DNA from 3 places in the Kitasatospora sp. NPDC059795 genome. Region 1 is predicted to be linked to each of the others. Evidence: riboswitches for the same ligand, from Rfam matches in the RefSeq annotation. Region 1 holds a riboswitch; each other region holds the start of a gene.

Region 1 (10,015 bases):
GAGTTCGTCGGCGCCGACGGGCCGATCGCCCCCGCCGCGCCCTACCGGCCCGGCGGCCACGTCTGGTTCCACCGCGAACCCGGACCGCCCGAACCCGTGGTGCCGTTCCCCGTCGAGGTGCTGTACCGCGACGAGCGGATCGTCGTCGCCGACAAGCCGCACTACCTGGCCACCACGCCGCGCGGCAGCCACGCCACCGAGACCGCGCTCGCCCGGCTGCGCCGCGACCTCGGCCTGCCCCGGCTCAGCCCCGCGCACCGCCTGGACCGGCTCACCGCCGGCGTGGTGCTGTTCGTCGCCGACCCCGCCTGCCGGGGCGCCTACCAGGGACTGTTCGAACGGCGGGAGACCGTCAAGACGTACGAGGCGATAGCCCGCCACGATCCGGCGGTGAGCCTGCCGACCACCGTGATCGACCGGCTGGTCAAGGACCACGGCCGACTGGACGCCTACCGGGTGCCGGGCGAACCGAACGCCGAGAGCCGGGTCGAGTTGATCGAGACCCGCGACGGCCTCGGCCGCTACCGGCTCGCCCCGCGCACCGGCCGCACCCACCAGCTCCGGGTGCACATGAACGGGCTCGGCCTGCCGATCCTCGGCGACCCCATCTACCCCGAACTGCTGCCCGAACAGGACCCCGAGGACTACCGGCGCCCGCTCCAACTGCTCGCCCGCTGCCTGGAGTTCACCGACCCCGTGGACGGCACAGCACGGCGCTACGTCAGCGGGCGGGTCCTGGCGGCATGGTCCGACCCGGCCGGCTGGCGCGGCTGACGGACCATCAGAAGGGCGGCGGGCGCCGTCTTCTGCGCATTGTATTGACGGGCAGTCTAATAACTTCTACCTTCGCGGGCAGTGGCACCGTTCCACTCCACCCCACCGCGAAGGAGCCGGCATGCCGCCCCAGCCCGCCGCCACACCCGGCGCCCCCGACCGCGAGCGCACCGCCCCCGACCGGGAACGCACCGCCGAACGTCTGCTCGCCTCCTCCGCGAAGCTCTCGTTCGACCCGCTCAAGGACGTCGACTGGGACGCCGACCCCGTCCCGGGCGCCTACTACTGCCCGCCCCGGCACCTCTCCCTCTACGGCACCGGCCTGTGGGAGCGGATGACCGAGGACGAGCGCATCGAGCTCTCCAAGCACGAGGTCGCCTCGATCGCGAGCGTCGGCATCTGGTTCGAGGAGATCCTCATGCAGATGCTGCTGCGCCACGCCTTCGACCGGGACCCCACCAGCAACCACGTCCAGTACGCGCTCACCGAGATCGCCGACGAATGCCGGCACTCGATCATGTTCGCCCGCATGATCGCCAAGATGGGCGCGCCCTCCTACGGTGCCGGATTCGTCGCCCACAACCTCGGCCGGCTGTTCAAGGCGATCTCCACCCACAGTCAGACCTTCGGCGGCACCATGTACGTCGAAGAGATCCTGGACGCCTTCCAGCGCGAAGTGATGAACGACGACACCCTCCAGCCGCTCATCCGGCAGGTCTCCCGGATCCACGTCATCGAGGAGGCCCGGCACATCAGCTACGCCCGCGAGGAACTCGTCCGCAAGCGCCTCGGAATGGTGCAGCGACGCTGGGAGCAGCTCTTCCTCGGCGTGGTCATCTACTTCGCCACCACCGCGCTGATCCACCCCCGGGTCTACGCCGCCGTCGGCATCGACCCGAAGGTCGGCAAGGCCGTCGCCCGGGCCAACCCGCACTGGCGCAGCACCAAGATCGAGATGGCGCGGAAGGTGATCGGCGTCCTGGACCGGGCCGGACTCGTCGGCGGCGCCAACCGCTGGCTGCTGCGCGCCGCCGGAGTGATCGCCTGAGCGACGGGGGCTGTCGGCGGCCCGGTTGTGACCGTTCGGTGCGGAAGCGGCCTTCCGGTGCGGAAGTGGCGCAGATACAGTGCGACGCACCGAACGATCCGGGGGGATCACCATGCGCCGCGCACCACTCGGCACCGCCGCTGTCGCCGTCCTGCTGCTCACTGCCGTCGCCGGGTGCGGCGGACCGACACCACCGGGCGGAGACGGGACGACGGCCACCGCCCCCGCCGGGGAATCCGCCGGGGGCACGTCGTCCGCGGTGCCCGGAAACGGTGGGGCGGAGGACAGTGCCGGGGCGAGCGCGGCATCGAGTGCCGGGGCCGGTGCCATCACGGTCGCCTTCGCCGGCGACGTCCACTTCGAGGGCCGGACCGCCTCCCGGCTGACCGCCCCCACCGCCGAGACCGCGCTCGGGCCGATCGCCAAGACCCTGGCCGCCGCCGACCTCGCGGTGCTGAACCTGGAGACCGCGATCACCGGCCGGGGCAAGCCCGAACCCAAGACCTACACCTTCCGCACCGGCCCCAAGGCGCTCACCGCGCTCAAGGACGCCGGAGTGGACGTGCTCTCCCAGGCCAACAACCACGCCGTCGACTTCGGCGCCGACGGCCTCGCCGACACCCTCGCCGCCAAGGCGAGCTCCCCGATCCCGCTGATCGGCATCGGCAAGGACGCGGCCGAAGCCTTCGCGCCGCACATCGCCACCGTGCACGGGACGAAGGTCGCCGTGCTGGCGGCGAGCCAGGTCGACGAACTCACCAACCAGAAGTGGCGGGCCGGCGAGCACAAGGCCGGCATCGCCTCCGCGTTCGACGAGAAGTCGCTGCTGCACGCCGTCACCGAGGCCAAGGCGCAGGCACCCGTGGTGCTGGTCTACCTGCACTGGGGCGAGGAAGGCGTCGCCTGCCCGACCGCCGCGCAGAAGACACTCGCCAAGAAGCTCGCCGCCGCCGGAGCCACCGCCGTGGTCGGCACCCACGCCCACACCATGCTCGGTGCGGGCATGCTCGGGAACACCTATGTGGCGTACGGCTTCGGCAACTTCCTCTGGTACGGCACCTCGAACTACACCGCCTCCGACGAGACCGGCGTCACCACGCTCACCATCACCGCGGACGGGCGGGTCACCGGAGAAACGTTCACCCCCGCGCACATCGACGGTCGGGGCGTTCCCGTTCCGCAGGCCGGCAGCGCGGCGCAGGCCGCGCAGAAACGCCGCGACGGACTGCGCGGGTGCACCGGGCTGGCCGCCGTCCCGAACTGACGGCGGCCGGCCCGGGCGGGCGTCAGCCCAGGTTCAGCACCTGGCCCGGGCGGATCAGGTCCGGATTCTCGCCCACCACCTGCTGGTTGCCCTTGTAGAGCTCGGTCCAGCCGCCGCCCAGCTCGTGGCTGCGGGCGATGTTCGCGAGGGTGTCGCCCGGGCCGACGGTGTACGGCTGCGGGGACGGAGGCGTGGTGGCCGGGGCGCTCGACGCCGGCGGGGCGTCGGTGGACGCGGGCGGGGCGGTGGGCGCGGACGTGCTCGGGTCCGGGGTGGTGGGTGCCGGGTCCGGGGCGGGCGAGTGGCCGTTGCCATTCTCGGCGCCGTTCCCGTTCGCGTTGCCGTTCCCGTTGCCGTGCTGGTCTTCGGGGGGCGTGGTCGGGCTGGGGGTGGCGCTCGGGTCGGCCGGAGTGCCCGGCGCGGGCGGGGTGGCCTGGGCGTCCGGGGTGGTGGTCGGGGACGGCGTGGCCGTGGGCGGCTGAGGACGCGTCAGCTGCATGTAGCGCTCGTACAGGCTCTGGTGGCTGGTCCAGAACCAGGCGCCGTTCTTCTGGTACCAGTACACGTGGTAGATCGGGTCGTAGCCGGGCAGGCCGGAGAACACCGGAGCGGCGTTCGGCGCGGCGACGGTGCCGTCCGCGGCGGAGTTGACGGCCGCTGCGCCGCGGGCGCCGCGCAGCGCACCCGACTCGTCCGCGGAGTCGTTGTTGTCCACCACGCCGGGGGCGCTGGCCGTGCGAAGGTCCGCGGAGTCCACGCAGGAGGCCCACGGCTGCGGGCCCTCGGTGGCCAGGATGCGTTCGGCGACCGCGATCTGCTGGCTGCGGGTGGCCTCGCTGGGCAGCTCGGCGTACTGGGCGCCGCCGTAGTCGACCCAGCGCTGGGCGGTGATCTGGAGGCCGCCGTACAGGCCGTTGCCCGAGTCGGAGGTCCAGTTGCCGCCACTCTCGCAGGCGGCGACCCGGTCCCAGACCGAGCTGGGCGCGGCGTGTGCGCCCGTCGTGGCGAGCAACGGCAGGGCGAGGCCGACGCCGGCGACGCCTGCCGCGGCGATCGCCCGCTCGGCGGCCTTCTCCGCCGGGCTCTGCCGACGGTGGCGCCCGGAACCCGTGAAGAGCATGTCCGGTCCTCTCCGCACGCCTGCGAGGTGAGCTGTCGGGTTCGGACCGGGAGGAGGCCCGGCCGCCGCGTTCCGGTCGGATCCGGTGCGGGCGGCTTCACCCCTAGCCGTGGGGACGGCGACGTACCTGGTTCCCCCGTCCCTGTCCAGGGTTGTGGTGGTCGACCCGACAACACGGCGGACAGGGTTCGGCGTTGCCGCGTGCGGGACCCGGCGGTGCGGGCGGGACCGAGCCTATTCACTCGAACGGACCAATCACAAGCTCATCGCGCCCGGATCACGGGTGCGTCACGTGGGCTCGGGCGCCCGTCGGGCACGGAACGTCCTTGTGGGAGCGGGGAAGTGCGGCGTCCGTGCGTGGGCGACCTGTTGACGGTCGTTCGGGACGTCGGGCGCGGCCGGGCGTGCTTGGGGCGTTGGGCAAGGTCGGGCGATCGGACGGCCGGTCGGTCGGAAGGGGGGGTGCGAAAGTCTGGCCGATCGGTGGGATTGGGATGCGGGAAGGAGGGAAGGCCAGCGGCCGGTTTTCGGGCGAATCGGGCTGGGTGGCAGTCAACTTCGGTGTTGATGACGGCAGTTGAGGTAAATCGGGGCATTGGTCGCGTTGTGGATAAATCACGCGACAGGCTGTTCCGGGGCTTCCTACCATCGCGGTGATCGCTTTTCCCCGACCTGTTGTGGAGGTGCCCGTGGCTGCGCTGATTCCCGAAGTGCTCCGGGTGGAGCGCCAGTTCGCCCGCCTGTTCGTCGGCCAGTCGCTGTCGATCCTGGGTGATCGCGTGTCGTTCGTGGCGCTGCCGTTCGCGGTGCTGTCGATCGGCGGCTCGGCCGTCGATGTCGGGCTGGTGACCGCGGCGGGCCTGTTGCCGATGCTGGTCTTCACGCTGATCGGCGGGGTGTGGGCAGACCGGATACCGAGACAGCGGATCATGCTGGTCTCCGACCTGGTGCGGTGTGCTGTCCAGGCCGCCGTCGCGGTGCTGCTGCTCACCGGGACGGCCCGGGTCGGGGTGCTGGCACTGCTGATGGTGGTGTTCGGAGTGGCGGACGCATTCTTCCTGCCGGCCTCGACCGGGCTGCTTCCGCTGCTGGTGCCGAGTGAACGGCTGGGCGAGGCCAACGCGTTGCGCGGGTTCGTGCACTCGGTGGGCCTGGTGGTCGGTCCGGCGTTGGCCGGTGCGCTGGTCGCCCTGGTCGGGCCGGGCGGAGCCCTGCTGGTGGATGCCGTGAGTTTCGCCGCCAGCGCCGCCGTGCTGGCGAGGCTCGGTGCGGTGGGCGGTCCGGCCGTCGCGGAGCGGGCCGAGCGGCTCGGGTTCCTGGCTGAACTCCGGGTCGGCTGGCGGCAGGTACGGGAACGGACCTGGGTGTGGTCGGGGATGCTCGCCATGGCGGTCTACCACGTGGTGGTGCTGCCCTCCGTCTTCGTGCTCGGCCCGGTCCTGGCGGATCGCGAATGGGGCGGGGCCGGCGCCTGGGCCGTGGTGGTCGCGGCCTTCGGCCTCGGCTCGATCGTCGGCGACGTCTGCGCCTACCGCCTGAAACCGGCCCGGCCGATGGCGGTGGCCGCCGTCGCGATGGCGATCGCCTCCTGCCAGGCGCTGATCATCGGCTCCGGTGCGCCGGTCGCCGTGATCGCGCTGCTGGAGGCCTGTACGGGAGTCGGCGTCTCGCTGTTCTTCGTGCTTTGGGAGACCGCGCTCCAGGTGCACATACCCGAGCAGGTGCTGTCCCGGGTCAGCTCCTACGACCACCTGATCGCGGTGGCCCTGATGCCCCTCGGCCTGGTGCTCGCAGGCCCGCTCTCGGACGGGATCGGCGTCCATCGGACGCTGTTCGGCATGACCGCGCTGGCCGTTCCTGCCGCCTTCCTCCTGCTCGCCCTGCCGGCTGTCCGGAGGCTGCCCGCGCAGCCACTGGTGGAGACGAGTTCCATTCATCCATGAAAGATTGGAATATCATCGATGATGCTCCGCCGCTCGACCGACGCCCGTGGAGCCCCGTTCCTCCACGCACCACGATCCACGCACCACCCGGGAGCCACCCATGTCCGTTCAGGCCAAGCGCCCGCTGCCGCCCCCAGCAGCCGCGCCCAACGCCGCTCCGCGCACCGCCCCGGCCGCCCCGGCCGCCCCGGCCGGCGGGGCCGCGACCCGACCGATCCGGCTCGGACTGCGCGCCAACCTCGCCCAGTTCGGCCTGCTGGTGGCGGTCAACGCCCTGGTCGGCGGCATGCTCGGCCAGGAGCGGACGGTCCTGCCGCTGCTCGCCGGCCAGGTCTTCCACATGTCCGCCTACACGGGGGCGTTGACGTACATCCTGGCGTTCGGCGCGACCAAGGCGGTCACCAACTTCTTCGCCGGCACCCTCTCCGACCGGTACGGGCGCAGGCCGGTGCTGATCGCAGGCTGGCTGGTGGCCCTGCCGATACCGGCGATGCTGGCCTGGGGGCCGACCTGGGGATGGATCGTCGCGGCGAACGTGCTGCTCGGCGTCAACCAGGGCCTCACCTGGTCCACCACCGTGATCATGAAGATCGATCTGGTGGGCCCGGCCCGGCGCGGCCTCGCGATGGGCCTCAACGAGGCGGCGGGCTACCTCGCGGTGGCCGCCACCGCCACCGCCACCGGCGCCATCGCGGCCCAGTGGGGTCTGCGCCCGCAGCCCTTCCTGCTCGGCGCGGCCTACGTCGCACTCGGCCTGGGGCTCACGGTCGCCGCCGTCCGGGAGACCCGCGAACACGCCCGGGCCGAGGCCGCCGCACACGCGGCGTCCAGCGGCACGCCGCCGGAGGGAACGGCCACTGCCGGTGCAGCGATGCGCGCAGTCGAGGCGACGCCCGAGCGCGCGGCCGTGCCGGCGTCCGAGAGCAGCGGTACGGCTCCCGCGCATGGCGGACCGGACGACCCGGCGAGGTTCAGTACGGCCCGAATAGCCCGGACCACCAGCCTCGGCGACCGGGCGCTGTCCGCCGCCAGCTGGGCCGGCATGGTCAACAACCTCAACGACGCCCTCGCCTGGGGCATCTTCCCGCTGCTGTACGCAGCGCACGGACTGGAGCTCGGCCGGATCGGCATCCTGGCAGCGCTCTACCCGGCGGTCTGGGGCGCAGGGCAGATGCTCACCGGCTGGTGGTCGGACCGGATCGGACGCAAGCACCTGATCACCGCGGGCATGCTGCTGCAGGCCGCCGCCCTCGGCCTGGTCGCGGTCGGGACCAGCTTCCCGGTGTGGGCCGCCGCCCAGGCCCTGCTGGGCGCGGGCACCGCGCTGGTCTACCCGACGCTGCTGGCGGTCGTCGGAGACGTCGCCCACCCCGCCTGGCGGGCACGCGCCGTCGGCATCTACCGGCTCTGGCGCGACGGCGGCTTCGCGGTCGGCGCACTGCTGGCGGGCATCCTCGCCGACGCGTACGGCGTGACCACCGCGATCTGGGCGGTCGCCGCACTGACCGCCGCGGCGGGCGTCACCGTGGCGGTGCGGATGTACGAGACCCACCCGCGCAACTGATCAACAGAAAGGTCTGAAGGACGATCGAGACGATGCCCAGCACCAGCGCCAGGACCGGCAGCACGACGAACCACACGATGACCAGGCGGAGCGGCATACCGATGCCGCCGCGGGTCGGCCTTCCCGCGCGCCGGAGCTTGGTGGAGCGACGGGCGCCCAGTGCCATCAGCGCGAGGCCGGGTGTGAAGGAGAACAGCCACAGGTCGAACAGGAACTTGGCGCCGTCCCCGACCGCGTGGTCCGTTCCGGACGCGGCACACCGGCCGGTCGGCTCGCAGCTCACCTCCACCACGGTGCCGGGGAGTAGCGGACAGGGCTCTTCGGCAGTCGCCGACGCCCCTCCGACAGGTCGGCACCGCAGCGCCGCCCGGCCGCTACCGGCGGTCCGGGGAGTGGAACTCGGCGCGCAGGGAGGCGAGTTCGGAGGCCCGGGCACCGTGGGCACGCAGGTGGTCGTCCAGGGTGCCGTGGTGGGAGCGGACGGAGACCAGGGCGCGTCGCAGGAGGACGGCCGTGACCGGGCGGGTGGCGTGGCCGGGGACGTCGGGGCCGGGCCTGGTGAGGCCCAGTGCGGTGTTGGAGTGGAGGAAGTCGGCGAGGATCTCCGGCTCGGCGGCTCCCAGCAGCGACTGCACCAGGGCGACCACCAGGCCGGTGCGGTCCTTGCCGGACGCGCAGTGGATGAGGACAGCCCGGCGTTCGGCGGTGAGCAGGGCGCGGACCGCCGCGACGGCGGGGCGTCCGGCGTGTTCGGCCATCAGCGGGTACAGCTCGGCCTGCTCCTCGGGCCAGCGCTGCTCGGGGAAGACCGGGACGTGCAGGTGCCGGATGCCGCTGTCGCCGAGTGCGTCCGGGCGGGCGGCGGTCTCCGGAGCGCTGCGCAGGTCGATGACGGTGCGCACGCCGAGGTTCCACAGCTTCTGCGCGCCGTCGGGCGTCAGTCCGTCCAGGGCGCCGGAGCGGTACAGCACTCCGCGGGGGAGGGCCCCGAGCCCGCCTGCGTCCCGGAAGTTGCGCACCCCGGGGACGGTGGGGCCGTCCCCGTCCGTCGCCGTCGATTCGTCTGCGATCATGCCGGCCATCCTAGGCAGCCCGGGCTCGCCGACGGCCGGGCGGGCCGGGCAGCCCGGGGCGCGGCAGGGGAGGCCGCGGCCCGGGCCGCCCGGCGAGGGGCGGTCAGGCGAGGGTGATGCCGGGGTAGAGCGGGTACTCGGCGAGCAGGTCGACGGCGCGCTTGGCGACCGCGTCGCGGACGGCCGTGTCGAGCACGTACTGCGCCTTGGACGTGCCGGCGGCGGAGGTCGAGGACAGCACGGTGTGGATCAGGTCGGCGACCTCGTCCAGCTCCGCCGTGCCCAGGCCGCGGGTGGTGAGGGCGGGGGTGCCGAGTCGGACGCCCGAGGTGTACCAGGCGCCGTTCCGGTCCTGCGGCACGGAGTTGCGATTGGTGACGATCCCCGAGTCCAGCAGCGCTGCCTCGGCCTGCCGGCCGGTCAGACCGTAGGAGGAGACGTCCGCCAGCACCAGGTGATTGTCGGTGCCGCCGGTCACCAGTCGGGCACCGCGCTTCAACAGGCCCTCGGCCAGCGCATGCGCGTTGTCCACCACCTGCTGGGCGTACACCCGGAACTCGGGACGGCGGGCCTCCGCGAACGCGACGGCCTTCGCGGCCATCACGTGCGACAGCGGGCCGCCGAGCACCAGCGGGCAGCCCCGGTCGACGTGCTCGGCCAGCTCGGAGGTGCACAGCGCCATGCCGCCGCGCGGGCCGCGCAGGGACTTGTGCGTGGTGGTGGTGACGATCTGCGCGTGCGCGACCGGGTCGAAGTCGCCGGTCAGCACCTTGCCCGCGACCAGCCCGGCGAAGTGCGCCATGTCGACCATCAGGGTCGCGCCGACCTCGTCCGCGATCTCCCGCATCTTGCGGAAGTTCACCAGCCGCGGGTACGCCGAGTACCCGGCGACCAGGATCAGCGGCTTGAAGTCGAGGGCGATCCGCCGGACCTCGTCGTAGTCGACCAGCCCGGTCACGGGGTCCGTCCCGTAGCTGCGCTGGTCGAACATCTTGCCGGAGATGTTCGGGCGGAAGCCGTGCGTCAGGTGCCCGCCGGTGTCCAGCGACATGCCGAGCATCCGCTGGTTGCCCAGCTCGTGGCGGAGCTCCGCCCAGTCCTGCTCGCTCAGGTCGTTGACGTTGCGCACGCCCGCCCGTTGCAGCGCCGGGCTCTCCACCCGCTGCGAGAGCACCGCCCAGAACGCCGTCAGGTTGGCGTCGATCCCGGAGTGCGGCTGCACGTACGCG
Region 2 (10,015 bases), on a different contig from region 1:
CCGTCCGCCGGGAACGCGGCCCGCACCGTCCACGGCGGCGGGACCGTCGCAGGCCCGAAGGTTCGGACACGGTTCGGAGAAGTTAGAGGACATCGCCGCAACCGATGCGGTGTGCTGGTGGTCCTTAACCGGTGCCCCCGGCGCGCCTGCCCGGTACCGGTGCGTACGCGACGACCCGAAGGAGCGTAGTGGAGTCAGCCCAGGCCGAACGGCCCGGAAGTTCGGAGCCCCCGGCGCTGCCTGCCTCGCCCGGTTCCGCCGCGCCCGTCCCCGCGCAGCCCGGTCCCGCGCAGCAGGCGCAGGAAGCGCCGCAGACCCCCGCCCCGAGCCGTCGTCCGCTCTGGGTCCTGGGGGCCGGCTGGGTGGTCACCCGGACCCTGCTCGTCCTGGTGGTCTCGGGTGTGCTGCGGATCGCCAGCACGGACGTGACCGCGGACGTCTCGGTGATCTACCACAGCTGGTACGAGGTGCTCTGCACCGGCACGTTCCCGCTGGACGACGTGACCTGGCAGTACCCGCCGGGCGCGGCGCTGGTGATCCTGCTGCCGGGCCTGCTGCCGTGGTCGTACCTGGTGTCGTTCTTCGTGATCTGCGTGGCGGTGGACGCGGCGGCGATGGCCCTGCTGATGCGCGCGGGCGTGCGCCGGGGCCGCAGCTACCTGGGCGCGTGGTTCTGGCTGGTGGGCGTGCCGCTGCTCGGCCCGACGGTGTACTGCCGGTACGACATCATCGTGACGGCGCTGGCGGTGGCGGGTCTGCTGGTGGTGCTGCGCCGCCCGGCGCTGGGCGGCGTGCTGCTGGGCCTGGGCGGTCTGCTCAAGATCTGGCCGCTGCTCGCGCTGTTCGGCACCCCGCGCGGCCGCCGCACCCGCCGCGCGTGGACGTCGGCGGCGACGTTCGCGGGGGCGCTGGGCTTCCTGCTGACGGCCGGCATGAACGGGGCGTTCGAGTTCCTGAAGTTCCAGTCGGAGCGCGGCATCGAAATCGAGTCGCTGGGCGCGCTGCCGCTGCACTTCGCGAAGCTGGCGGGGTCGTGGCACGGCACCGTGACGATGAACTACGGCTCGGTGGAGTTCCTCGGCCCGTGGGTGCCGGTGATCTCCAAGGTGATGGTCGGCATGACGGTGGCCGGTTTCGGCTGGCTGCTGATCTGGCGGCTGCGGGCGGCCCGTTGGACCTCGGCGACCACCTTCGACGCGGCGCTGTGCGCGCTGCTGATCTTCACCGCGACCAGTCGGGTGATCAGCCCGCAGTACATGATCTGGGTGGTCGGCCTGGCCGCGGTGTGCCTGACGGTGCGCCACACCAGCCAGCGCCCGGTGGCGGTGCTGGTGCTGGTGGCGACGGTGCTGACCACGCTGGAATTCCCGGTGATGTTCGGGACGGTGAACCGCAGCGAGCTGCCCGGCGTGCTGGTGCTGACGGCCCGCAACCTGGTGCTGCTGGCCGCCACCCTGGTCTCGGCGTACCGGCTGTGGCGCTCCACCCGCCGCCGGGAGGCGGTGACCACGGTGGTGCTGCCGGCCGGTCAGGTGGGCCCGCAGTACCCGGTGCGGCCGGGCATCGCCTACGAGCAGGACCTGCTGGACGACCTCACCCCGGCCGACCGGCCCTGACCGCCCCGGCCGGACCCGACCGCCGCCCGGCCCTGCAAGTTTCTGAAAGTGCTTGCAGGGCCGGGCTTTTCGCTGCCACCATCGCCGGATGATCGACTACGACATCCTGATCGTCGGCGGCGTCGGCGTGGACACCATCGTCCGGGTGGACCGCCTGGAGATCCCGCCCGGCCGCGACTCGGCGCACGTCCCCCCGGTCCTCGACTACCCGGCGCACACCGGCAACGGCGTCGCGCTGGCCTGTCACGCGCTGGGTCTGCGCACCAAGCTCGCCGACTTCCTCGGCGAGGACCCGCAGGGCGCCCTGGTGCTGGCCGAGTACGCCCGCCGCGGTCTGGACTTCAGCCACCTGCCCGCCCCCAACGGCACCCCGCGCAGCGTCAACCTGGTCGACGCGGACGGCCTGCGGTTCTCGTTCTACGACGGCCGCCACCCGGCGGACGCCCGGCTGCCGCGCGCGTTCTGGCTGCCGCTGCTGGAGCGCTCCCGGCACGTCCACCTGTCGATCACCGGCGTCAACCGGGACATGTACCCGGACGTCGAGCGCCTGGGCCTGCCCAGCTCCACCGACCTGCACGCCTGGGACGGCGAGAACGAGCACCACCGGTTCTACGCACTCCGCTCGGACGTGGTGTTCCTGTCCGCGGCGGGCCTCGGCAACCGTCCGGAGGCCGTGATGCGGTCGATCCTCGAACACGGCCGGGCCGAACTGGTGGTCGCCACCGCGGGCTCGCACGGCGCGTTCCTGCTGACCCGCGAGGACGAGGCGCCGCGGCACTTCCCGGCGGTGGACCCGGGCGCACCGATCGTCGACAGCAACGGCGCGGGCGACGCGTTCGTCTCCGGTTTCCTGCAGCGCCGGCTGGCGGGCCGCCCGGTCGAGGAGTGCATGCGCGCGGGCTCGGCGGCCGGCGCGTTCGCCTGCACCACGGCGGGCACCCACACCGCGTTCCTGGACGCGGCGGGCCTGGACCGGGCGCTGGCGGGCTGACCGATCAGTCCCGGAGGGTGGCCACCTCGGACTCCCAGTTCTTGGTGAACTCCGCGACGCCCAGGCCGAGTTCGGTCCGGAAGGCCCGGTCCAGGCCGCCGCTGCCGTTCTGCCCGACCGCCCGGTACAGCGCCACCAGCCGCTGCGGGCCGTGCCGGCGCGCGATCAGGTCGCAGGCCAGCCAGGACTGCTCGTAGGCCTGGGCGATCCCGGCCGAACCGGCGGTGAAGGCGTCGTCGGTGGGCAGCCCGACGGGCATCCGCCCGTTCCGGACGTCCCTGGCCAGCTCGGGGGCGATCTGCCGGGTGGTGCGCCCGGTGCCCTGGTAGCCGGTGTAGTCGGCGACGCCCTCGGACAGCCACAGCGGGGTGGCCGACCTGGTGTCGGCCCGCGTCGCGACGTGGGTCGCCTCGTGGGTCACCACCACCCGCCGGCCCAGCGGGCTGAGCTGCCGGTACGCGTCGGGGTTGACCACGATCCGGTCGGCGGGGGTGTGCGTCGGCGCGCCGCCGACCGCCAGGGTGACGGCCGCTATGCCCTGGTAGGCGTCCGCCGAGACGTCCATGCGGCGGGCGAACTGCTGGACGGTGAGCGGGAGTTCGAGCAGCAGCCGGCCGGGCCTCCAGGGGCCCCAGACGCCTTCCACGGTGGGCACCGCACGGTCGGCGAGCTCGGCGAGGTCGGCCAGTTCGGCCTCCTCGCCGAGGCCCAGCACCGTGCTGTGCTGCCCGTTGGCGGTCCGGACGGTGCCCAGGTCCCAGGGCGCGACCGCGCCGACGGGCACCTCCCGGAGCACCCGCCAGCCGGCCGGCTCCCGCTGGAGGTCGATCTGCCGCTCCAGCAGCGCCGGATAGTCGTCCACGCCGGCGATCCGGTAGCCGAGTTCGGCGCCGACGGTCAACCGTTCGACGCCGGGCACGGGTTCGGTGAAGGTGGTGAGCCGCAGGGTGTACTCGCTGAACCGGATCGCGGCGGTGCGGGTCAGCAGGTCCCGGTCGGCCTCCTCGGCGCCCGCCGCGGTCGGCAGCCCGCCGGGGTCGCGCCGCAGGATCGCGCCCGCCCGCCGGGCCAGCACCTGCGCGACGGCGTCCCGGGCGCCGGACGGCGCGCCCGGCCCGGGCGGGACGGCGGCCGGGGCGGCGGGCCCGGCCGGAAGCACCCGGGGCAGCGACAGCTGGGCGGCGCACCCGGCGGCGACCAGCAGGGCGGCCCGCCGGGACAGCGAAGCCCCGGCCTGCCGCGGGGCTTCCGGCGGCAGGTCGGTGACCAGGGGCTCGTGCTGGCTCAGACCCGCACCACCGAGTTGACCGGCATCGCGCCGACGCTCTCGTAGCGGACCCTGGCGCCGGGGTGGGGGGCGTGCACGACGACACCGCCGCCGGCGTACATGCCGACGTGGTGCCTGTCCTTGAAGAAGATCACCAGGTCTCCGGGCCGGGCTTCGGCGAGGCTCACCCGCCGACCGGCCGTGGCCTGTCCCTGCGAGGTCCGCGGCAGGGTCACTCCGGCCTGCCGCCACGCCCAGTACATCAGACCGGAGCAGTCGAACGCGCCGGGGCCGGTGGATCCGTACACGTACGGGGAGCCGATCTTCGAGACGGCGGCGTTCAACGCGGCGGCGGCGCGGTCGGAGGCGGCGGGTTCGTCGCCGAGGTCGAGCCGGTCGGTGCCGCGGGTGGCGCGCTGCTGGGCGTCCCGGGCGTCGTCGGCGGCGAGCCGGTCGCGCTCGGCGGCGCCGAGGCCGCCCAGCAGCAGCTGGGCCCGGGTGAGCCGGCTGCGGACCTCGTCCTTGGCGGCCGCCAGCCGTTGCCGGGCCGCTTCGAGCTCGGCGAGCTTGGCGGTGGTCTCCTGCCGGCGCTGGTCCAGCCGCCGCTGCCGCTCGTTCAGGTCGCGCAGGACGTCGTTCTGCCGGGCGGTGGCCTGGCCGAGGGCACGCGCGCCGGCCAGGTAGGACGCCGGATCGTTGTCGAGCATCAGCCGAACGGTGGGATCGAGGCCCTGGGAGCGGTACTGGGCGGCGGCCACCGCGCCGAGGTCGGCGCGCAGCCGGTTGAGGTCGTCCTGCCCGGAGGCGACCTGGCCCTGCAGCTCACCGGCCTCGCGCTGCAATCGTTTCTGCTGCTCCTGGGCGGCGTTGTACCTCTCGGAGGCCTGCTCCGCCTCCTCGTACAGCTGGTCGACCTGCGCCTTGACGTCGGTCCGGTCGGGCGGATCGGCCGGTGCGGCGCCGGCCGGGGCCACGCCCAGATGGAGCACCCCGGTCGCGGCGGCGGTGAGTGCCAGCGCGCGGGCGAAGCGCTGGACACCGGGCAGTGGGGGGCGACGGTGCACGGACACGTGCGACGGCTCCGTTCCTACGGCCTGCCCGTCGCCGCCCGCTGGTCGGGCGGCCGTCCGCACGGGGGGCCGGGGCAGAGGTTAGCGAGTCGGACGGATCCAGTCCAAACCCCGACAACATCGAATATTCGACCGCGAATCGGACACCGGAACGACTACGGCCCGGCACCCCCTGTGCGGGGTGCCGGGCCGAGCGGAGTGCGGGTCCGTCAGATCCGGACGATCTTGACGATCGGCATCACGGTGGCGGACTCGTAGCGGACCTGCGCGCCGGTGTGCGGGGCGTGCACGATCTGCCCGTTGCCGACGTACATGCCGACGTGGTGCATGTCGCCGTAGTAGATGATCAGGTCGCCGGGCTTGGCGTTGGCGATGTTGGTGCCGATGTTGGTGCCGGCGCCCGCCTGGGCCTGCGAGGTGCGCGGGATGGACACACCCGCCTGGGCGTACGCCCACTGCATCAGGCCGGAGCAGTCGAAGGTGCTCGGACCGGCCGCGCCGTACGAGTACCAGCTGCCCAGCTTCGACAGCGCGGCGCTCATCGCGACGCCCGCGTAGCCGGCCGGGGCCGGCGCGCTGAGGTCGGTGCGCGTGGTGTCGCGGGAGGCCCGCTCGGCCTGGCTGCGGGAGGCGTCGGCGGCCTTCGCCTCGGCCGCGTTCAGCTCGTCGCGCTCCTTCTGGGTGAGCGTGTTGAGCAGTTCCTGCGCCTTGGCCAGCTTGCCCTTGATGTCGTCCTTGTCGGCCTGCAGGGCCTTCGTGGTGGTGTCCAGCTCGGCGAGCTTCTGCTCCGCCTCCTTGCGCTGGCCGTCCAGCTTGGCCTGCTCCGACTTGAAGCTCTTCAGCAGGTCCGACTGGGTGGCGCCGACCGTGTTGAGCGCGCCCGCCTGCCCGAGGAAGTCGTCCGGGTTGCTGGAGAGCATCAGCTGCATGGTCTGCGGGATGCCGCCGTTGCGGTACTGCTCCGCGGCGATGTTCGCCAGGCTGTCCTGGACGGTGGTGACCTGGTCCTGCTGGCGGGCCAGCTGGTCCTGGAGCTGCGAGACCTGCTTCTGCAGGGCCTGCTGCTTCTCCGCGGAGGCGTTGTACGCCTCGGTCTTCACCTCGGCCTGCTCGTTGAGCTGGTCGACCTGCTGCTTGACCTGGTCCTTGGTGGGCGCCGGGTCGGCGTGCGCGCCGGTCTGGGCGGACAGCGCCACGGCGGTGGCGGCAGCGGCAGTGAGAATCGAGACCCGGGCACGGCCGACGGGCTTGGGACGACGATGGGACGCCACGAAGGCGGACTCCTTCTTCCTCACACACCGCCTACCGGGTGAGCTGACGGGTTCGGGCCGGAAGAGATGCCCTACAGCGCCTCACCGACCGCTGTCGCGGCCGACCTGGCGCCGATTCACCCCGGGGGAACGTGGTTCCCCGGCTCCGTTCGACAGCACCCCGGTGGGGCATCCCCGTCGGCGGATCGCGTTCTGACGATCCGCCCGCTGCGTCACGGACTCGGCGGCGACCTCCGCCGTCGCCCCCCTTGGGCGATCGACTCTGCGGCGGTCGAACCAAGACCCTAGTAACCGATCCGTGATCCGTTCAAATCCTTGTCCGAAAAAAATCTGAATCTGAGTCAATTACAAGGACGAAACTGACCGAATGTAAGGGATTCGTTGCGCAGTGCGTAGCATTTCCCGGTGCCCGCACAGAAAACGCGACGCCCGGACGTGTGCGAGATCACAGCGGTATCTCGACCCGTCCGGGCGTGTCACAGCGCGTCAGTTGCGGCCCTCTGTGGGCATATGTCCGATTCTTCGGGTCGTCAGACCCGGCGGATGGTCGAGATCGGCATCGCGTCCACCGGCATGGTCTTCACGACGTCACCGGTGTGCGGCGCGTGCACCACCATGCCGCCGCCGATGTACATGCCGACGTGGTGCCGGTCGCCGTAGTAGACCACCAGGTCACCGGGCTGCGCGTTGTGCCAGTCGGTGCCCACGCTGGCGCCGACGCTGCCCTGCGCCTGCGAGGTGCGCGGCAGCGAGACGCCGGCCTGCGCGTACGCCCACACCATCAGGCCGGAGCAGTCGAAGCTGCCCGGACCGGTCGCGCCCCACACGTACGGCGCGCCGCGCTTGCCGAGCGCCTTCGAGACCGCGACACCGGCGTAGCCACCGGCCTGCGGCAGGTTGCTCAGGTCGACCCGGTCGGCGCCGCGGGAGGCGGTGCCGCCGCCCTGGGTGATCGAGAGGCGGTCGGCGGCGGAGAGCGTGTTGAGCAGGCTCTGCGCCTCCTCCAGCTTGCTCTTGACCTCGTTCTTGGCGTCGTTGAGCGCCTGGGTCGAGCTGTCCAGCTCGGCCAGGACGGCCGCGGCCTCCTGCTTCTGCTGGCTCAGCCGGCGCTGCTGGTCCTCCAGCGACTTCAGGGTCTCCGCCTGGGTGCTGGCGGCCTGGTCGAAGGAGGACGCCTGGGACAGGTAGCCGTCCGGGTCGGAGGAGAGCATCAGGCGCACCGACGGGTCGATGCCGCCCTGCCGGTACTGGTCGCCGGCCACCGCCGCCAGCCCGGAGGACAGCTCGTTCAGCTGCTCCTGGCCGCGCGCGACCTGGTCCTGCAGCTGGTCGGCCTGCTTGCGCAGCTGGTCGGCCTTCTCCTTGGCGCCGTTGTACTTCTCGGCCGCCTGCTCCTGCTCGTCCAGCAGCTTGTCGACCTGCGCCTTGACCTCGTCCTTGTTCGGCTTGGCCGGCGCGGCGTGCGCACTCACCTGGGCCGACAGGGCGACCGCGGTCGCGGCGGCAGCGGTGAGCACGGTCACCCGGGCGCGACTCGGCTGCTTGGGACGGCGGTGGGAGGCCAAGGTGGTGCTCCTTCTTCCTCTGGACTCACCCGATCGAGCGACAGTCCGGAATATAGGTTTGACGCCAGACCCTAGTGAAGTCTCCACCCCCGCGTCCACTCCCGGGGGGCTTTCGGTTCCCGTTCCCCGCCCCTCTTCACCACACCGACACACTCCGGACGCCCCACCGTCGCTGACCGCCCGTCAGTGCGTCCGAATCACCCCGCTCAGCTGCGCGACAGCCGGTTCAGCAGCAGCACCGAGGCCACCGGGCGGGCGCCGGCCTTGCGCACCCCGTCCGCGACCTCCTTGTCGGCGGAGACCACCACCACCGGCCGGCCCTGCGGCTCGGCCCGCACCATCCGGCGGATCAGCTCGTCCGCGGTCTCCCCGGTCCGGCTGAACCGGACCCGCACGCCGCGCGGCGGGGCCATGATCACCGGCACGTCCAGGTCCTGGCCGTCGAACACGCAGGTCACCTCGGCCTGGGTCCGCTGGGCCAGCATCGCCAGGCCGCCCAGCAGCCTCAACCGCTGCTGCTCCAGCGGCAGTTGCGGGTATCCGGTCTTGGTCACGTTGTAGCCGTCCACCACCAGGTGGACCTGCGGGATGGCCAGCAGCTGGTCCAACAGCGCCGGGTCGTCCTCGGCCAGGCCGCGCCGGGCCACCGCGTGCGGCGAGGCCGAACCGGGCTCCACGGCCTCCACCAGGTCGGCCGGGCGCAGCGCCGTCACCGGCAGCGCCAGTTCCCGCTGCAGGCCCTGCGCGGACTGCAGCACGGTGTCCAGCAGCAGGCGCAGCCGCATGTCCTCGACGCTGCGGCCCTCCCGGGCGGTGCGCCGGCCGGTCTCCACGGCGGCCTCCAGCTCGGTGATCCGGTGCCGCAGCCGGCGGGCCTCGATCTCGGCGGCGCTGTGCTCGGCCGCGGCGGCGGCCCGGGCGGCCTCCAGTTCGGCGGTCAGCCGGCGGGTCTCGGCCTGTGCCCGGCGGGTGTCGGCCTCCAGCGAGCGGACCTTCTTGCGCAGCGAGTCGGCCTCCCGGCGCACCCCCTCGGACTCGGCGCGGTGCCGGTCCAGCTCGGCGCGGGCGGCGGCGCGGGCCTCGGCCAGCTCCTCCTGGAGCCTCTCGGCCAGCCGGGTGGCCTCGGCGGCGGCGCCCTCGGCGTCCACCCGCTCGGCCTGCTCGCCGGCCTCCTCGACCAGCCGCCCCCAGCCGGTGGGCCGCACCAGGTAGGCGGCGGCGGCCACGTCCATCGGGTCGGCGGCGGCCGGCACGGTGCCCGCCTCCAGGGCGCGCACCAGGTCGGGCTGGCCCAGTCGCAGCCGCTCGGCTATCCGCACCCGGAACGCCGGGTCGGACTCCAGCGCGGCGGCCAGCGCGGTGGCCGCGTACTTGGCCCGCCGGGCGGGGGTGAACTTGGCGTACGGGCGCAGCGCGGCGGGCAGTTCGCCGGCCGGGATGCCGCCGAGCGCGTCGGAGGCGATGCCCACCACCCGGCGGCGGACGCCCTCGGGCAGCGCCCGACCGGCCGTCTCGCCGTTGCCGTCCTCGCCGCCCGGGGCGGTCTCCGGGGTCTGCTGGACCGGACCGGGCGCGGTCCCGTCCGTGCCCGTGGGCGCGTGCGCTGCCTCCGCCACAGTTCTCGGCTCCGATCCTGGTCCGGGCGGGCCCCGGCGGGTGCCGGGGGCGTTGGTGTCCGCCGCTGCTTGCAATTGTCCCGTCTACCGTGCCGCACCGACAGCACCCCGCCGACGAGTCCGCCCCGCGTTCCCGTCCGGGGCGCGGACGGGAACGCGGGGCGGTGGAAGTGCGTCAGCCCTGCTCGGAGCCGCCGTCCGCGGACTCCTCGGCGCCCGGGCGGGCCACCAGTTCGACCTGGTCGACGGCGTTGCACCAGCGGCAGCGCACCGACTCGACGGTCTCGGCGAGCACCTGGGTCTCCTCGACCTTGGAGTCGCCGGACAGGTCGAAGTGCACGAAGTCGATCACCCGGGAGGACCGGGTGACGTCGAAGCGGGTGAGGTTGCCGCACAGCGTGCAGCGCCAGCGGGTCTCGGCGGTCGGCGCGGCAATGGTCATCAGAGTGGTCCCTCTCGGCTGGTCCCGGTTTCCGGGTCTCCAGCCTATTGCCTGTGCCGCCGCGCCCGGGTCACCGGTCCACTGCCCGGACGCTCACCCACTCGGAGCAGCGCCCGGTGTCGCGGGTGCGCCCCCGAGGAATGCTCACCTTCATGGTGCTCTCCGCCCCCGCCCGGG
Region 3 (10,015 bases), on a different contig from region 1:
AGGATCCGGCGGTGCACGGGGCGGGCCTTGCGGTAGCGCTCGCGGCCCTCGTCGGTGAGGGAGACGAAGATGCCGCGGCGGTCGTCCTGGCACAGCGAGCGCTCCACCAGGCCGGCCTTCTCCATCCGGGCGACCAGCCGGGAGAACGCGCTCTGGCTGAGGTGCACGGCACCGGAGAGGACCTGCGCGCGCGAGCCCGCCTGCGCCTCCTCCTGCTCGAACTCCCAGAGGCGCTCCAGCAGTTCGAACTCGCTGACGCCGATTCCGAAGGCCTCGCCGAGCTCGCGGTCTATCGCGCAGGACGTGGCCGCGTGGCAGGCCAGGACGGCGCGCCACTTCTCGCTGAGCGCCGTCTCCGCAGCTGGGTCACGGTCTGGATCTGGGTCGGTCACGCCGCTACGTTAGCACATGCGTACGCATCTGTTGCGAGTGCATTAAATGCGTTTGCATCGCATGCACATGCATGTAGCGTTCGGTGCCATGACCGACACGCGATGGACCCCTCGCCTCTGGGGCGCCCTGGTGGTGCTCTGCGCCGCCATGTTCCTGGACGCCCTCGACGTCTCGATGGTGGGCGTCGCCCTGCCCTCGATCGGCGCCGACCTGCATCTCTCCGACTCCGCCCTGCAATGGGTGGTGAGCGGCTACGTCCTGGGTTACGGCGGCCTGCTGCTGCTCGGCGGCCGCGCCGCCGACCTGCTCGGCCGTCGCCGGGTCTTCCTGATAGCCCTGGCCGTGTTCGCCGGCGCCTCGCTGCTCGGCGGCCTGGTCGACAGCGGCCCGCTGCTGATCGGCGCCCGCTTCCTGAAGGGCATCAGCGCCGCGTTCACCGCCCCGGCCGGCCTCTCCATCATCACCACCACGTTCGCCGAGGGCCCGGCCCGCAACCGCGCGCTGTCCATCTACACCACCTGCTCCGCGGCCGGTTTCTCGCTGGGCCTGGTGATCAGCGGGCTGCTGACGTCGGCCGGCTGGCGGCTGACGTTCCTGATGCCCGTCCCGATCGCGCTGATCGCGCTGCTCGCCGGCATCAAGCTGCTGCCCCGTCAGCGCGAGCAGCGCAGCTCCGGCGGGTACGACGTGGCGGGCGCGATCACCGGCACCGTCGCCGTCCTGCTGCTGGTGTTCACGGTCACGGAGGCGCAGGGCGCGGGCTGGCTGTCGCTGCGCACGATCGGCTCGCTGCTGCTGGTGGTGGCGCTGGCCGCGGCCTTCCTGGCGATCGAGGCGCGCACCGCGCACCCGCTGGTGCGGCTCGGCATCTTCCGCAGCGCGGGCGTGCGCCGGGCCAACCTGACGGCGCTGACGCTGATGGGCTCGTACGCGGGCTTCCAGTTCGTGGCCACGCTGTACCTGCAGCGGCTGCTCGGCTGGTCCGCGCTGGAGACGGCGCTCGGCCTGCTGCCGGGCGGCGCGATCGTCGCCCTCTCGGCCGGCTCGGTCAGCCGCCTGCTGGACAGGTTCGGCCCGGAGCGGGTGCTCCCGGTCGGCGTGGCCTCGATGGTCACGGGCTACGCGCTCTTCCTGCGGCTGGACGAGCACAGCTCCTTCCTCGGCCTGGTGCTGCCCAGCATGCTGCTGATCGGCGCGGGCTTCGCGCTCGGCTTCCCCTCGATCAACGTCGCGGCCACCAACGGCGTGGCGGACGACGAACAGGGCCTCGCCTCGGGCCTGGTGAACACCGCGCTCCAGGTGGGCGGCGCGATCGTGCTGGCCGTCACCACGGCGGTGCTCACCGCGGGCTCCGGCGGCGGCACGGACGCGCACGCCCAACTCGCCGGGTACCGGCCCGCCCTGCTGCTGGTGACGGGCACCACCACGCTCGGCCTGCTGATCGCGCTCACCGGCGCGCTGCGCAGCGGCCGCCGCAAGGCCGCCGCCGAGCCGGCCCCGGTGCCGGACTACCAGTACCGGGCGGTGCAGCAGGAGGTGCTGTCGGAGCGCTGATCATCTCCGGGCCCGGCCGGCCCGATACCGGAGCGTCCGAGAAGGCGTCGGGGCCGGCTCCACCAAACCCCCGTGTTGGTGGAGCCGGAATGCCGCTCGTTCCGCTCCCCGGTGGCCGGGGGTGACGGCGGCGCAGTCACCATGGCAGTTGTCCGGTCCGCGGTCAATCGGGTTCACCGCGCCGATACCGAACTGCGTCCGGGGCGGCCCGCGGAGCCCGGCACCGGATGCCCCGTGGACCCCGGCCGGGGCCTTGAGACACCGGGAGCCCCTGCCGTCACTGGCTCTTGAGGATGCCCTGCAGCAGGTCGATGGTCTGCTGCGGCGTCAGGCTGTCCACGCAGAGCCGCTCCATGACCTGCACGTACTCGTCCACGTCGTCGCGCTTGTCCAGGTACAGCGCGCTGGTGAGCTGCTCCAGGTAGACCACGTCCGGCAGGTCCTGCTCGGGGAAGCGCAGCACCGAGAACGCGCCGCTCTCACCGGCGTGCGCGCCGAACCGGAAGGGCATCACCTGGAGGACCACGCTGGGGAGTTGGGCGAGCTCCAGCAGGTGTTCCAGCTGGGCGCGCATCACCTCGGGGCCGCCGACGGGGCGGCGCAGCGCGGCCTCGTCGATGACGGCCCACAGCTTGGGGCCGCGGCCGTCGGTGAGCAGCTTCTGCCGCCGGGCGCGCAGTGCGACCCGGCGTTCGATCTCGTCGTCGGCGAGCACGGGGCGGTTCTGCGCGAAGATCGCCCGGGCGTACTCCTCGCACTGGAGCAGGCCGGGGATGAACTGCACCTCGTAGGTGCGGATCAGTGCGGCGGCCTCCTCCAGGCCCATGTAGGTCTGGAACCAGTTGGGCAGCACGTCGTTGTAACTGTGCCACCAGCCGGACTTGTTGGCCTCGCGGACCAGGGCGAGCAGGGTCTCGCGCTCCGGGCCTCCGGCCAGGCCGTAGAGGCTGAGCAGGTCGGCGACGTCGCGCTCCTTGAAGGAGACCCGGCCGAGTTCCATCCGGCTGATCTTGGATTCCGAGGCGCGGATCGCGTAGCCGGCGTCCTCCCGACTGATCCCGCAGCTGTCGCGGAGTCGGCGGAGCTGGGAGCCGAGGAGGATGCGGCGAACCATCGAGCCCCCACCGGGCTGCACTGTGGTCATCTGACCAAACCTCCACTCGGAAAGACCAGTTGCACAGTCTGCCATCACTTGGACGCACTGAGTGCCGGTAGTGATGCGCCGGGCTACCGGTTCTGACGCGCAGACACCATCTTGCACGTGCATCCGGTGCATGCATATGCCAATCGCACGACTGCACGTGAATCGACTCTTGCATCTGCCGTGAGCGCAGAGGACCATGGTGCACGTGCACTTGCACGCCCTTGGCAACCCCGCGGGCTCCGCGTCGACAGCTTGCGCGATTCCGCACACCCGTCCCGGCAACGCCCGTGCGTCGCTGGGTACTTGCGTGTGCGCGCAGCGGTCCGGCACGGCGGCAGAGCGGCCGAGCGAGTCGGAGGTGACCGGCATGACCCCGGTGGGTCCCGCCGTGTCCGCCCCCTTATGGGAGGAGCTCTTCATGAGCACCGGTACGGCCCTGGCGACCGACCCGCATGTGGTCAGCTGTACGCTCGCTCCCCGCTTCGAAGCCGTGCGCACCGCGCGGGAGTTCGCCCGAACCACCCTCGAAGGCTGGGGACTCGGCGACCTCTTCGACGATGTCGCCCTGGTGGCCTCGGAGTTGGTGACCAACGCGCTGCGGCACGCCCTCGGCCAGCACGAGCCGTCCCGTGTCCCGACCCAGACCGCGCCCCAACTGGCCGTCGGCTCGCTGCCGATCCGGATCAGCCTGGTGCACCGGGCCCCGCAGGTGGTGTGCGCGGTGAGCGACCCGTCCAGCTCCGGCCCGATCGCCCGCGAGGCCGACTTCGTGGCGGAGTCCGGCCGCGGTCTGCACCTGGTGGACTCCTTCTCCCGCTCCTGGGGCTGGCACCCGCTGGCGGGCGCGGGGAAGGTGGTGTGGGCACTGTTCGACGCCCGCATACCTGAGGCCCTCGTCGAACCCTCGGTGCCGAACCTCGGCCGGCACCGCCGCTCCGCCTGACGCCCGCGACTCTTCCGCTCCTCCGAATCCGCGCCCGCCCGGACCTGCGCCCGCCCGAATCCGCACCTGCCCGAATCCGCATCGGCCCGCCCCCGCACCCGCACGGGGAGCCCTGCGGAAAACACGAAGGCCGTCGTGGGTTCTCCCACGACGGCCAGGCTGCAGCACTGCTGATGTTCCGTCAGGACGCGGAACCAAGGTGGTCGAACTCCCCGTCCTTCACACCGAGCAGCATGGCGTCGATCTCCGCCCGGGTGTAGACCAGCGCCGGCCCGTCGGGGAAACGCGAGTTGCGCATCGCGACGCCGCCGCCCGGCAGCGCGGCGAACTCCACACAGTTGCCCTTCGAGTTGCTGTAGCGGCTCTTCTGCCAGACGACGTCGAGCTCCGCCGCCGCCATGCCGTTGTACGCCTCACCCATTGATTTCTCCCCAGACCCTGGTGAATGCCTCACTTGACGTGATGATAGCTCGGCTGCACGTGCATCAGCACGAGAAATATCCCGTGCAGACGAACGTGCCAATGCCGACACCAAGCCTTCACAGGGCTGCAATTGACGGTGCGTAAGCGGACACAGCACAGCAAATCGGCCATCGCTCCATGACCGTCCGCACACAGCCGTCAGCGCGTTGTCGATCATCACCACCCGCCCCGCGCCTCACAGCCAGTCACAACTCGCGCTGTGATGACCGTCACTTCCTGGCGGAAAGCCGCCCGCTGTCGGCATCCGGCTGCAAGGCACGCTGGGCAATGTCCTACGATCTGGCCCATGAGCACCGCAGCCATCCCGGGCGCGCCACTGCCCGTCCGTACGCCAGGCTCCCGTGCGCGGGGGCGCCACCGCCGTCCCGAGCGCCCCGAGATCATGGCCGGTTCGCCTGCCCTGGTGCTGGCGGTTCCGGCCGTCGCCGGGCCGGACACCCGCCCGGCCGTCGAGGAGCTGCTGTCCATCGTGCGCGGCGACCAGCCGGGCATCGAGGTGACGGCCGCTTACCTGGGCGGCGAGGGCGCTCCGACCGTGGCCGACCTGCTGAGCGCGGCGGCCGAGGCCGGCCTGGCCGCGCCGGTGGTGGTGCCGCTGGTTCCGGGGCCGCACGAGTTCCTGCCGGAGCTGCACAAGGCCGCGGCCGAGACCGGCGCGCAGGTGCTGGACCCGCTGGGCCCGCACCCGCTGCTGGCCGAGGCCGTGCACGTGCGCCTGTCCGAGGCGGACCTCGCCCGCGCCGACCGCGCCCGCCTGTTCGCGATCGCCACCGCCGCCGACGGCGTGGTGCTGACCACCACCGGTGGCGAGGAGGCCGCTGCCGCCGCCGGCATCACCGGTGTGCTGCTGGCCGCCCGGCTCGCCGTGCCGGTCGTCCCGGCCGCGCTGGACGTGCCCGGCTCGGTCGCCGCGGCCGTCGCGCACCTGAAGTCGACCGGCTGCGCGCGTCCCGCGCTGGCTCCGCTGGTGATCGGCCCGGAGGCCGACCCGGAGCTGCTGGCCACGGCCGCCGAGGAGACCGGCTGCCCGAGCGCCGCCCCGATCGGCGCCTACCCGACGGTGGCTCAGCTGATCGCCTCCAGCTACCTGGCGGCGCTCCCCGAGCCCACCCAGGAGCAGCTGGAGGCCGCCGAGGCCGCGGCCGCCGAGCAGCGCACCACGTCGGGGGCGCACGCGGCGCGCTGACGCGCCGTCCGAGGACCGCGACGGGCGGGAGCAGCGCATCGACGCGTTCCCGCCCGTCGCGCTTTCACCCTCCCTGCACGCGGCCGGTCTTCGGCGCGCTGTCGGTGAACTTCAGTGCGGGCAGCACGACCTGGCGCGGCGGGGTGGGCGCGTTCGCGGGGCTGGTGGCGGCGTTCCACGGCCCGGCGGCGAGCCCGGGCGCGGGTTTGGCGAGCGCGACCGTCCCCGACTGCCCGGCCTTGCGGAACAGGATCTGCTTGGGCGCGGGCGCCTCCGGGTCGAGCCACAGCTCGGGCCCGTCGCCGAACTCGCAGTCCAGCACCGCGATGTCGTCGGGCTTGCCGTCGACGGTGGCCCGGAACGCCACCCCGGCCTTCCGGTAGCCGGTCAGCCGGCTGCGGCTCAACACCACCATTTCGCCGTCGAGTTGGTGCTTGAGGGTGGAGACCGCGTAGTCGGACTGCCCGGCGGCGTCGATCAGCAGCCCGTCGAGCACCGTGCCCTTGTCGCGGCCGAGCGCGTGCACGGCGATCCCGCCGGCGGCGTTGCCGTACAGCACCGAGGCGGTGCAGTCGAAGTCGTTCAGGTAGGCGCCGTGCTCGATGCCCCAGCCGCCGTTGTGGTAGGCGGCGAAGCCGGTGACGGTGTGGTGGTGTGCGGCGTTCAGCCAGACGAAGATGCCGTTCTCCAGGTTGTTGTGCGCCAGGCAGTTCTCGAACGTCCACACCCCCTCGCTGTTCTCCGGCCACTCGTACCCTGACGCGCCGGTGGCGCCCTGGACGCCGACGGCCACGCAGTCCCGGGCCGTCGAACCGGTGCCCGCGCCGAGGCTGAACCCGGTCAGCCGGTAGCCGCGCTGGTTGGGTTCGAAGACGGTGCGGGAGGCGACGCAGCCCAGGTAGCCGATGTCGTCGGACGGCCCCTGCGGATTGCGGGTGTCGCTCGGGCCGTCCCACCAGTACGCGTCCTCCCAGGTGTGGTGGGCGATGCAGCCCCGGAAGGTGATGCCGTGGCTCATGTGCGGCACGAACGCGTGGCTGCCCGCGTCGCGGACGACGACGCCCTCGACCACGGTGCCGCGCGAGGCGTCCTGCAGCATGTGGAAGTGCAGTCCGTACCGGCCGAGGACGGGTTCGGTGACGGGCTGCCCGTTCCAGCTGTCCTTCCCGGCGGCGCGCGGCCCGAGCCGGCTCAGCGCCGCGTGCCGGATGTCGGCCGGGCGGCTGGAGGTCAGGTGGACGTGGGCGCGGCCCTGTTCGGTGCCTTCGACCCGGACGTTGCGGGTCAGGTTGAGCACCTCCGCGCCGAACACCGCACCGCCGCCGACGCCCACCCGGGGGTGCGCGTGCTGGAGCGGCGCGGCGAGGGTGAGGTTCGGGCCGTCGATCCGCTGAATCGTCGCCAGGTCGTACGCCTCGGAGAAGCCCTCGGCGTCGGGCGGCGCGGTCGGGGTGACGGCGAGTTCGTCGCCCACCTGCCAGCCCTCGGGGGCGGCGGCCAGCCGCACCGTGCTCTCACCCGCCTTCAACTCCCCGGCGGCCCGCACCCACGCGGTCCGGGGTGCGCCGTCCAGGCGCAGGTAGCCGCTGCCGGTGACCCACAGGCCGGTGTCGGTGTCGACGACGGTCATGCCGCCGCCCTGGAAGCGGTGCTCGTCGATCCCGGGGAAGCGCAGCGTGTGCGTGTGCGCCGCATCGGGGGCGAGCGCGAGCACACCCCGCACCTCGACGTTCCCCCCGCTCTCCAGCGTCAGCGACCGGCCCTTGGCGAACACCAGCGAGCCGCCGGTGTCGATCAGCAGCGAGCCGACCCGGGCATCGGTGTCCAGCACCACCTTGTCGGTGATCCGAACAGCGCTCCCCGCCCCGGGTGCCTTCCCGCCCCACCCCTTGACGTCCGACCACTTCCGCCCACTCTCGTCCAACGCGGGCAGACCCTGCGTCGGCTGCGGGCCCGCGGGCGCCACCGCCGCCCCCGCGAGCGACTGCCGCAGCGCCACTCCCCCACCGACGGCCGTCACCGACCCGACCGCCAGCCAGGTCAGCATTCGCCGCCGCCCCAGCAACGGCCGCCGGTGCCGCCCGTTCTCCCACTGCTCCACGATGGCCGCCTCCCGAATCACCCAGCAGGGACTCCGAATCGTCGGGGGCAGCATAGGTGGCGGGTCCATCGGGAATCGGGGACTTCCACAACGGTTAAGCATTCTGACGTATCGTCATTCGTCAGTTCGACAGAAACGGGTGCCCGGCGGAGTTCCATGGTCCGTCAGCAAAGGCGGACAGAAGCACTCAAATCACCCCACTGACTCGATCGCAAATGCCACCAAGACGAACATTTACTCACCAAGCGGCATAACACCCTAAAACGGGCACAAGATCGCCAACTCCCTGACGGCGCAGCAGTTCTCGCCGACCCCACCGCAGTTCGCCGGGAATTCCTTGATCGCGCTTTCCGGGCCCGGTGACGGCCGTCACAGGCATTTGCTAATCATCCTTAAATCCGCTTAATCTCCTGCCCACGTTCGTGGACACACGGACCCAGCTCACCCGGAACGCCGAATCCTGCCGCCGGGCGAGCCGGCTCATGCGAAACGCACCGCGGCAGGGGCGGGGGAACCAGGTAAGTCGCCCTGGGGCGGTCCTGACGGACCGGTCCGGGGCTAGGGGTGAAGCCGGGCGCACCGGAAGGTGCGCGCGGCCGGGCAACTCCAGCCCGAATCCGACAGCTCACCTCGCAGGCGTGGGAGAGGAACGCACCTTCATGCTGCCCGTCAGCTCCAAGCGCGCCCGCCGTCTGATCGCCACCACCGGCGTGGTGGGCATCGGCCTCACCGTCCCCGGCCTGATGGCCGGCACCGCCTCCGCCGCCTCGGTCGCGACCTGGGACAAGGTCGCCCAGTGCGAGTCCACCGGCAACTGGTCGATCAACACCGGCAACGGTTTCTACGGCGGCCTCCAGTTCACCGCCTCCACCTGGGCCGCCTTCGGCGGTACCGCGTACGCCCCGCGCGCCGACCTGGCCACCAAGGACCAGCAGATCGCCGTCGCCGAGAAGGTGCTGGCCTCCCAGGGCCCCGGTGCCTGGCCGGTGTGCTCCGTCAAGGCCGGCCTGACCAAGGGCGGCGAGACCCCGCAGGTCGACACCTCCGCCAAGTCCTCCGGCTCGCAGGACACCGCGCAGAAGCAGTCCCCGGCCCCCAAGGCTCAGGCCCCCAAGGCTCAGACCCCGAAGACCCAGGCCCCGCAGAGCCAGGCCCCGAAGCAGGCTCCGAAGCAGCAGGCCCAGCCGCAGACCGCCCCGGCCGCCAAGGCGGACGGCAGCTACACCGTGGTGGCCGGCGACTGGCTGTCCGCCATCGCGCAGAACCAGCACGTCGATGGCGGCTGGCAGAAGCTCTACGACCTGAACCGCTCCGTGCTCACCGAGGGCGCGGACATGATCTACCCGGGTCAGAAGCTGGCGCTCGGCAACGTCTCGGTCGCCGAGGCCCCGGCCCAGCAGTCCGCCCCGGCCGCCAAGTCCTCCTCCAACGGCTCCACCTGGAAGAGCAACCGCTCCACGGGTTCCGACACCGCCCCGGCCAAGCCGAGCACCCCCGCCAAGCCGAGCACCCCGGCGAAGAGCACCCCCGCGACCACCACCGCGAAGACCACCACGACCACCACGACCAACGCCACCACCGCCGTCAAGGCGACCGGTTCGAAGGCCGCGGCGATCGACTTCGCGCTGTCCAAGGTCGGCCAGCCGTACATCTACGGCGGCACCGGCAACGGTGGCTGGGACTGCTCGGGCCTGACCCAGGCCGCGTTCCGTCAGGCCGGCATCAGCCTGCCGCGCGTCGCCGCCGACCAGGCCGACTACGCGACCCGTGTCTCGCTGAACAGCCTGCAGCCGGGCGACCTGCTGTTCTGGTCGAACAACGGCTCCAACTCGGGCGTCTACCACGTCGCGATCTACATCGGCGACGGCAAGTACGTCGAGGCCGCCAACCCGAAGTCGGGCGTGAAGACCGAGACCATCGCCAACTGGGCGCCGGACTTCGCCGGTCGCGTCTGACCCCTCGCACGGCACCCACGCACGGCACCCGCGCACGGCGCTCTCGCACGGCGCACATCCACCCGCACAACGCTGCCCCCGAAGACCTGGTCGGCTTCGGGGGCAGCGGCCTGTCCGACGTCGAAGCCGACGATCACGCTGGACGTGGACCTCGCGCTGGAGGTGCTGCTGAGCGACCAACCTCCGCTACCGGCAAGGAACTTACCGTCTAGTAAGTTTGCGACGGAGTCCCTACCCTGGGCGAACCCCCATCCCA

The links. A riboswitch is a leader RNA that binds a small molecule or an ion and turns the genes downstream of it on or off. The one in region 1 is predicted to bind cyclic di-AMP.
Region 2: it holds a riboswitch for cyclic di-AMP, as region 1 does, so the genes downstream of both, ACFV4P_RS11240 (NlpC/P60 family protein) here and ACFV4P_RS22895 (transglycosylase family protein) in region 1, are expected to answer to the same signal.
Region 3: it holds a riboswitch for cyclic di-AMP, as region 1 does, so the genes downstream of both, ACFV4P_RS19300 (transglycosylase family protein) here and ACFV4P_RS22895 (transglycosylase family protein) in region 1, are expected to answer to the same signal.

Annotation. Positions count from the first base shown of each region.
Region 1 is NZ_JBHWID010000011.1:113,112-123,126, forward strand. Features, by position in the region: gene ACFV4P_RS22880 (pseudouridine synthase) at 1-774, shown strand, start outside; gene ACFV4P_RS22885 (diiron oxygenase) at 896-1,822, shown strand; gene ACFV4P_RS22890 (CapA family protein) at 1,935-3,086, shown strand; gene ACFV4P_RS22895 (transglycosylase family protein) at 3,109-4,206, opposite strand; cyclic di-AMP (ydaO/yuaA leader) riboswitch at 4,210-4,376, opposite strand; gene ACFV4P_RS22900 (MFS transporter) at 4,896-6,149, shown strand; gene ACFV4P_RS22905 (MFS transporter) at 6,250-7,713, shown strand; gene ACFV4P_RS22910 (hypothetical protein) at 7,670-8,005, opposite strand; gene ACFV4P_RS22915 (tyrosine-protein phosphatase) at 8,088-8,786, opposite strand; gene ACFV4P_RS22920 (glycine hydroxymethyltransferase) at 8,890-10,015, opposite strand, start outside.
Region 2 is NZ_JBHWID010000004.1:371,089-381,103, reverse strand. Features, by position in the region: gene ACFV4P_RS11260 (glycosyltransferase 87 family protein) at 189-1,616, shown strand; gene ACFV4P_RS11255 (carbohydrate kinase family protein) at 1,705-2,607, shown strand; gene ACFV4P_RS11250 (hypothetical protein) at 2,612-3,766, opposite strand; gene ACFV4P_RS11245 (NlpC/P60 family protein) at 3,892-4,944, opposite strand; gene ACFV4P_RS11240 (NlpC/P60 family protein) at 5,154-6,215, opposite strand; cyclic di-AMP (ydaO/yuaA leader) riboswitch at 6,230-6,380, opposite strand; gene ACFV4P_RS11235 (NlpC/P60 family protein) at 6,746-7,780, opposite strand; gene ACFV4P_RS11230 (NYN domain-containing protein) at 7,987-9,396, opposite strand; gene ACFV4P_RS11225 (hypothetical protein) at 9,572-9,838, opposite strand; gene ACFV4P_RS11220 (rhomboid family intramembrane serine protease) at 9,991-10,015, shown strand, end outside.
Region 3 is NZ_JBHWID010000008.1:356,835-366,849, reverse strand. Features, by position in the region: gene ACFV4P_RS19335 (MarR family winged helix-turn-helix transcriptional regulator) at 1-392, opposite strand, end outside; gene ACFV4P_RS19330 (MFS transporter) at 481-1,947, shown strand; gene ACFV4P_RS19325 (helix-turn-helix domain-containing protein) at 2,225-3,091, opposite strand; gene ACFV4P_RS19320 (ATP-binding protein) at 3,510-4,034, shown strand; gene ACFV4P_RS19315 (DUF397 domain-containing protein) at 4,216-4,455, opposite strand; gene ACFV4P_RS19310 (hypothetical protein) at 4,804-5,703, shown strand; gene ACFV4P_RS19305 (hypothetical protein) at 5,768-7,804, opposite strand; cyclic di-AMP (ydaO/yuaA leader) riboswitch at 8,285-8,456, shown strand; gene ACFV4P_RS19300 (transglycosylase family protein) at 8,443-9,759, shown strand.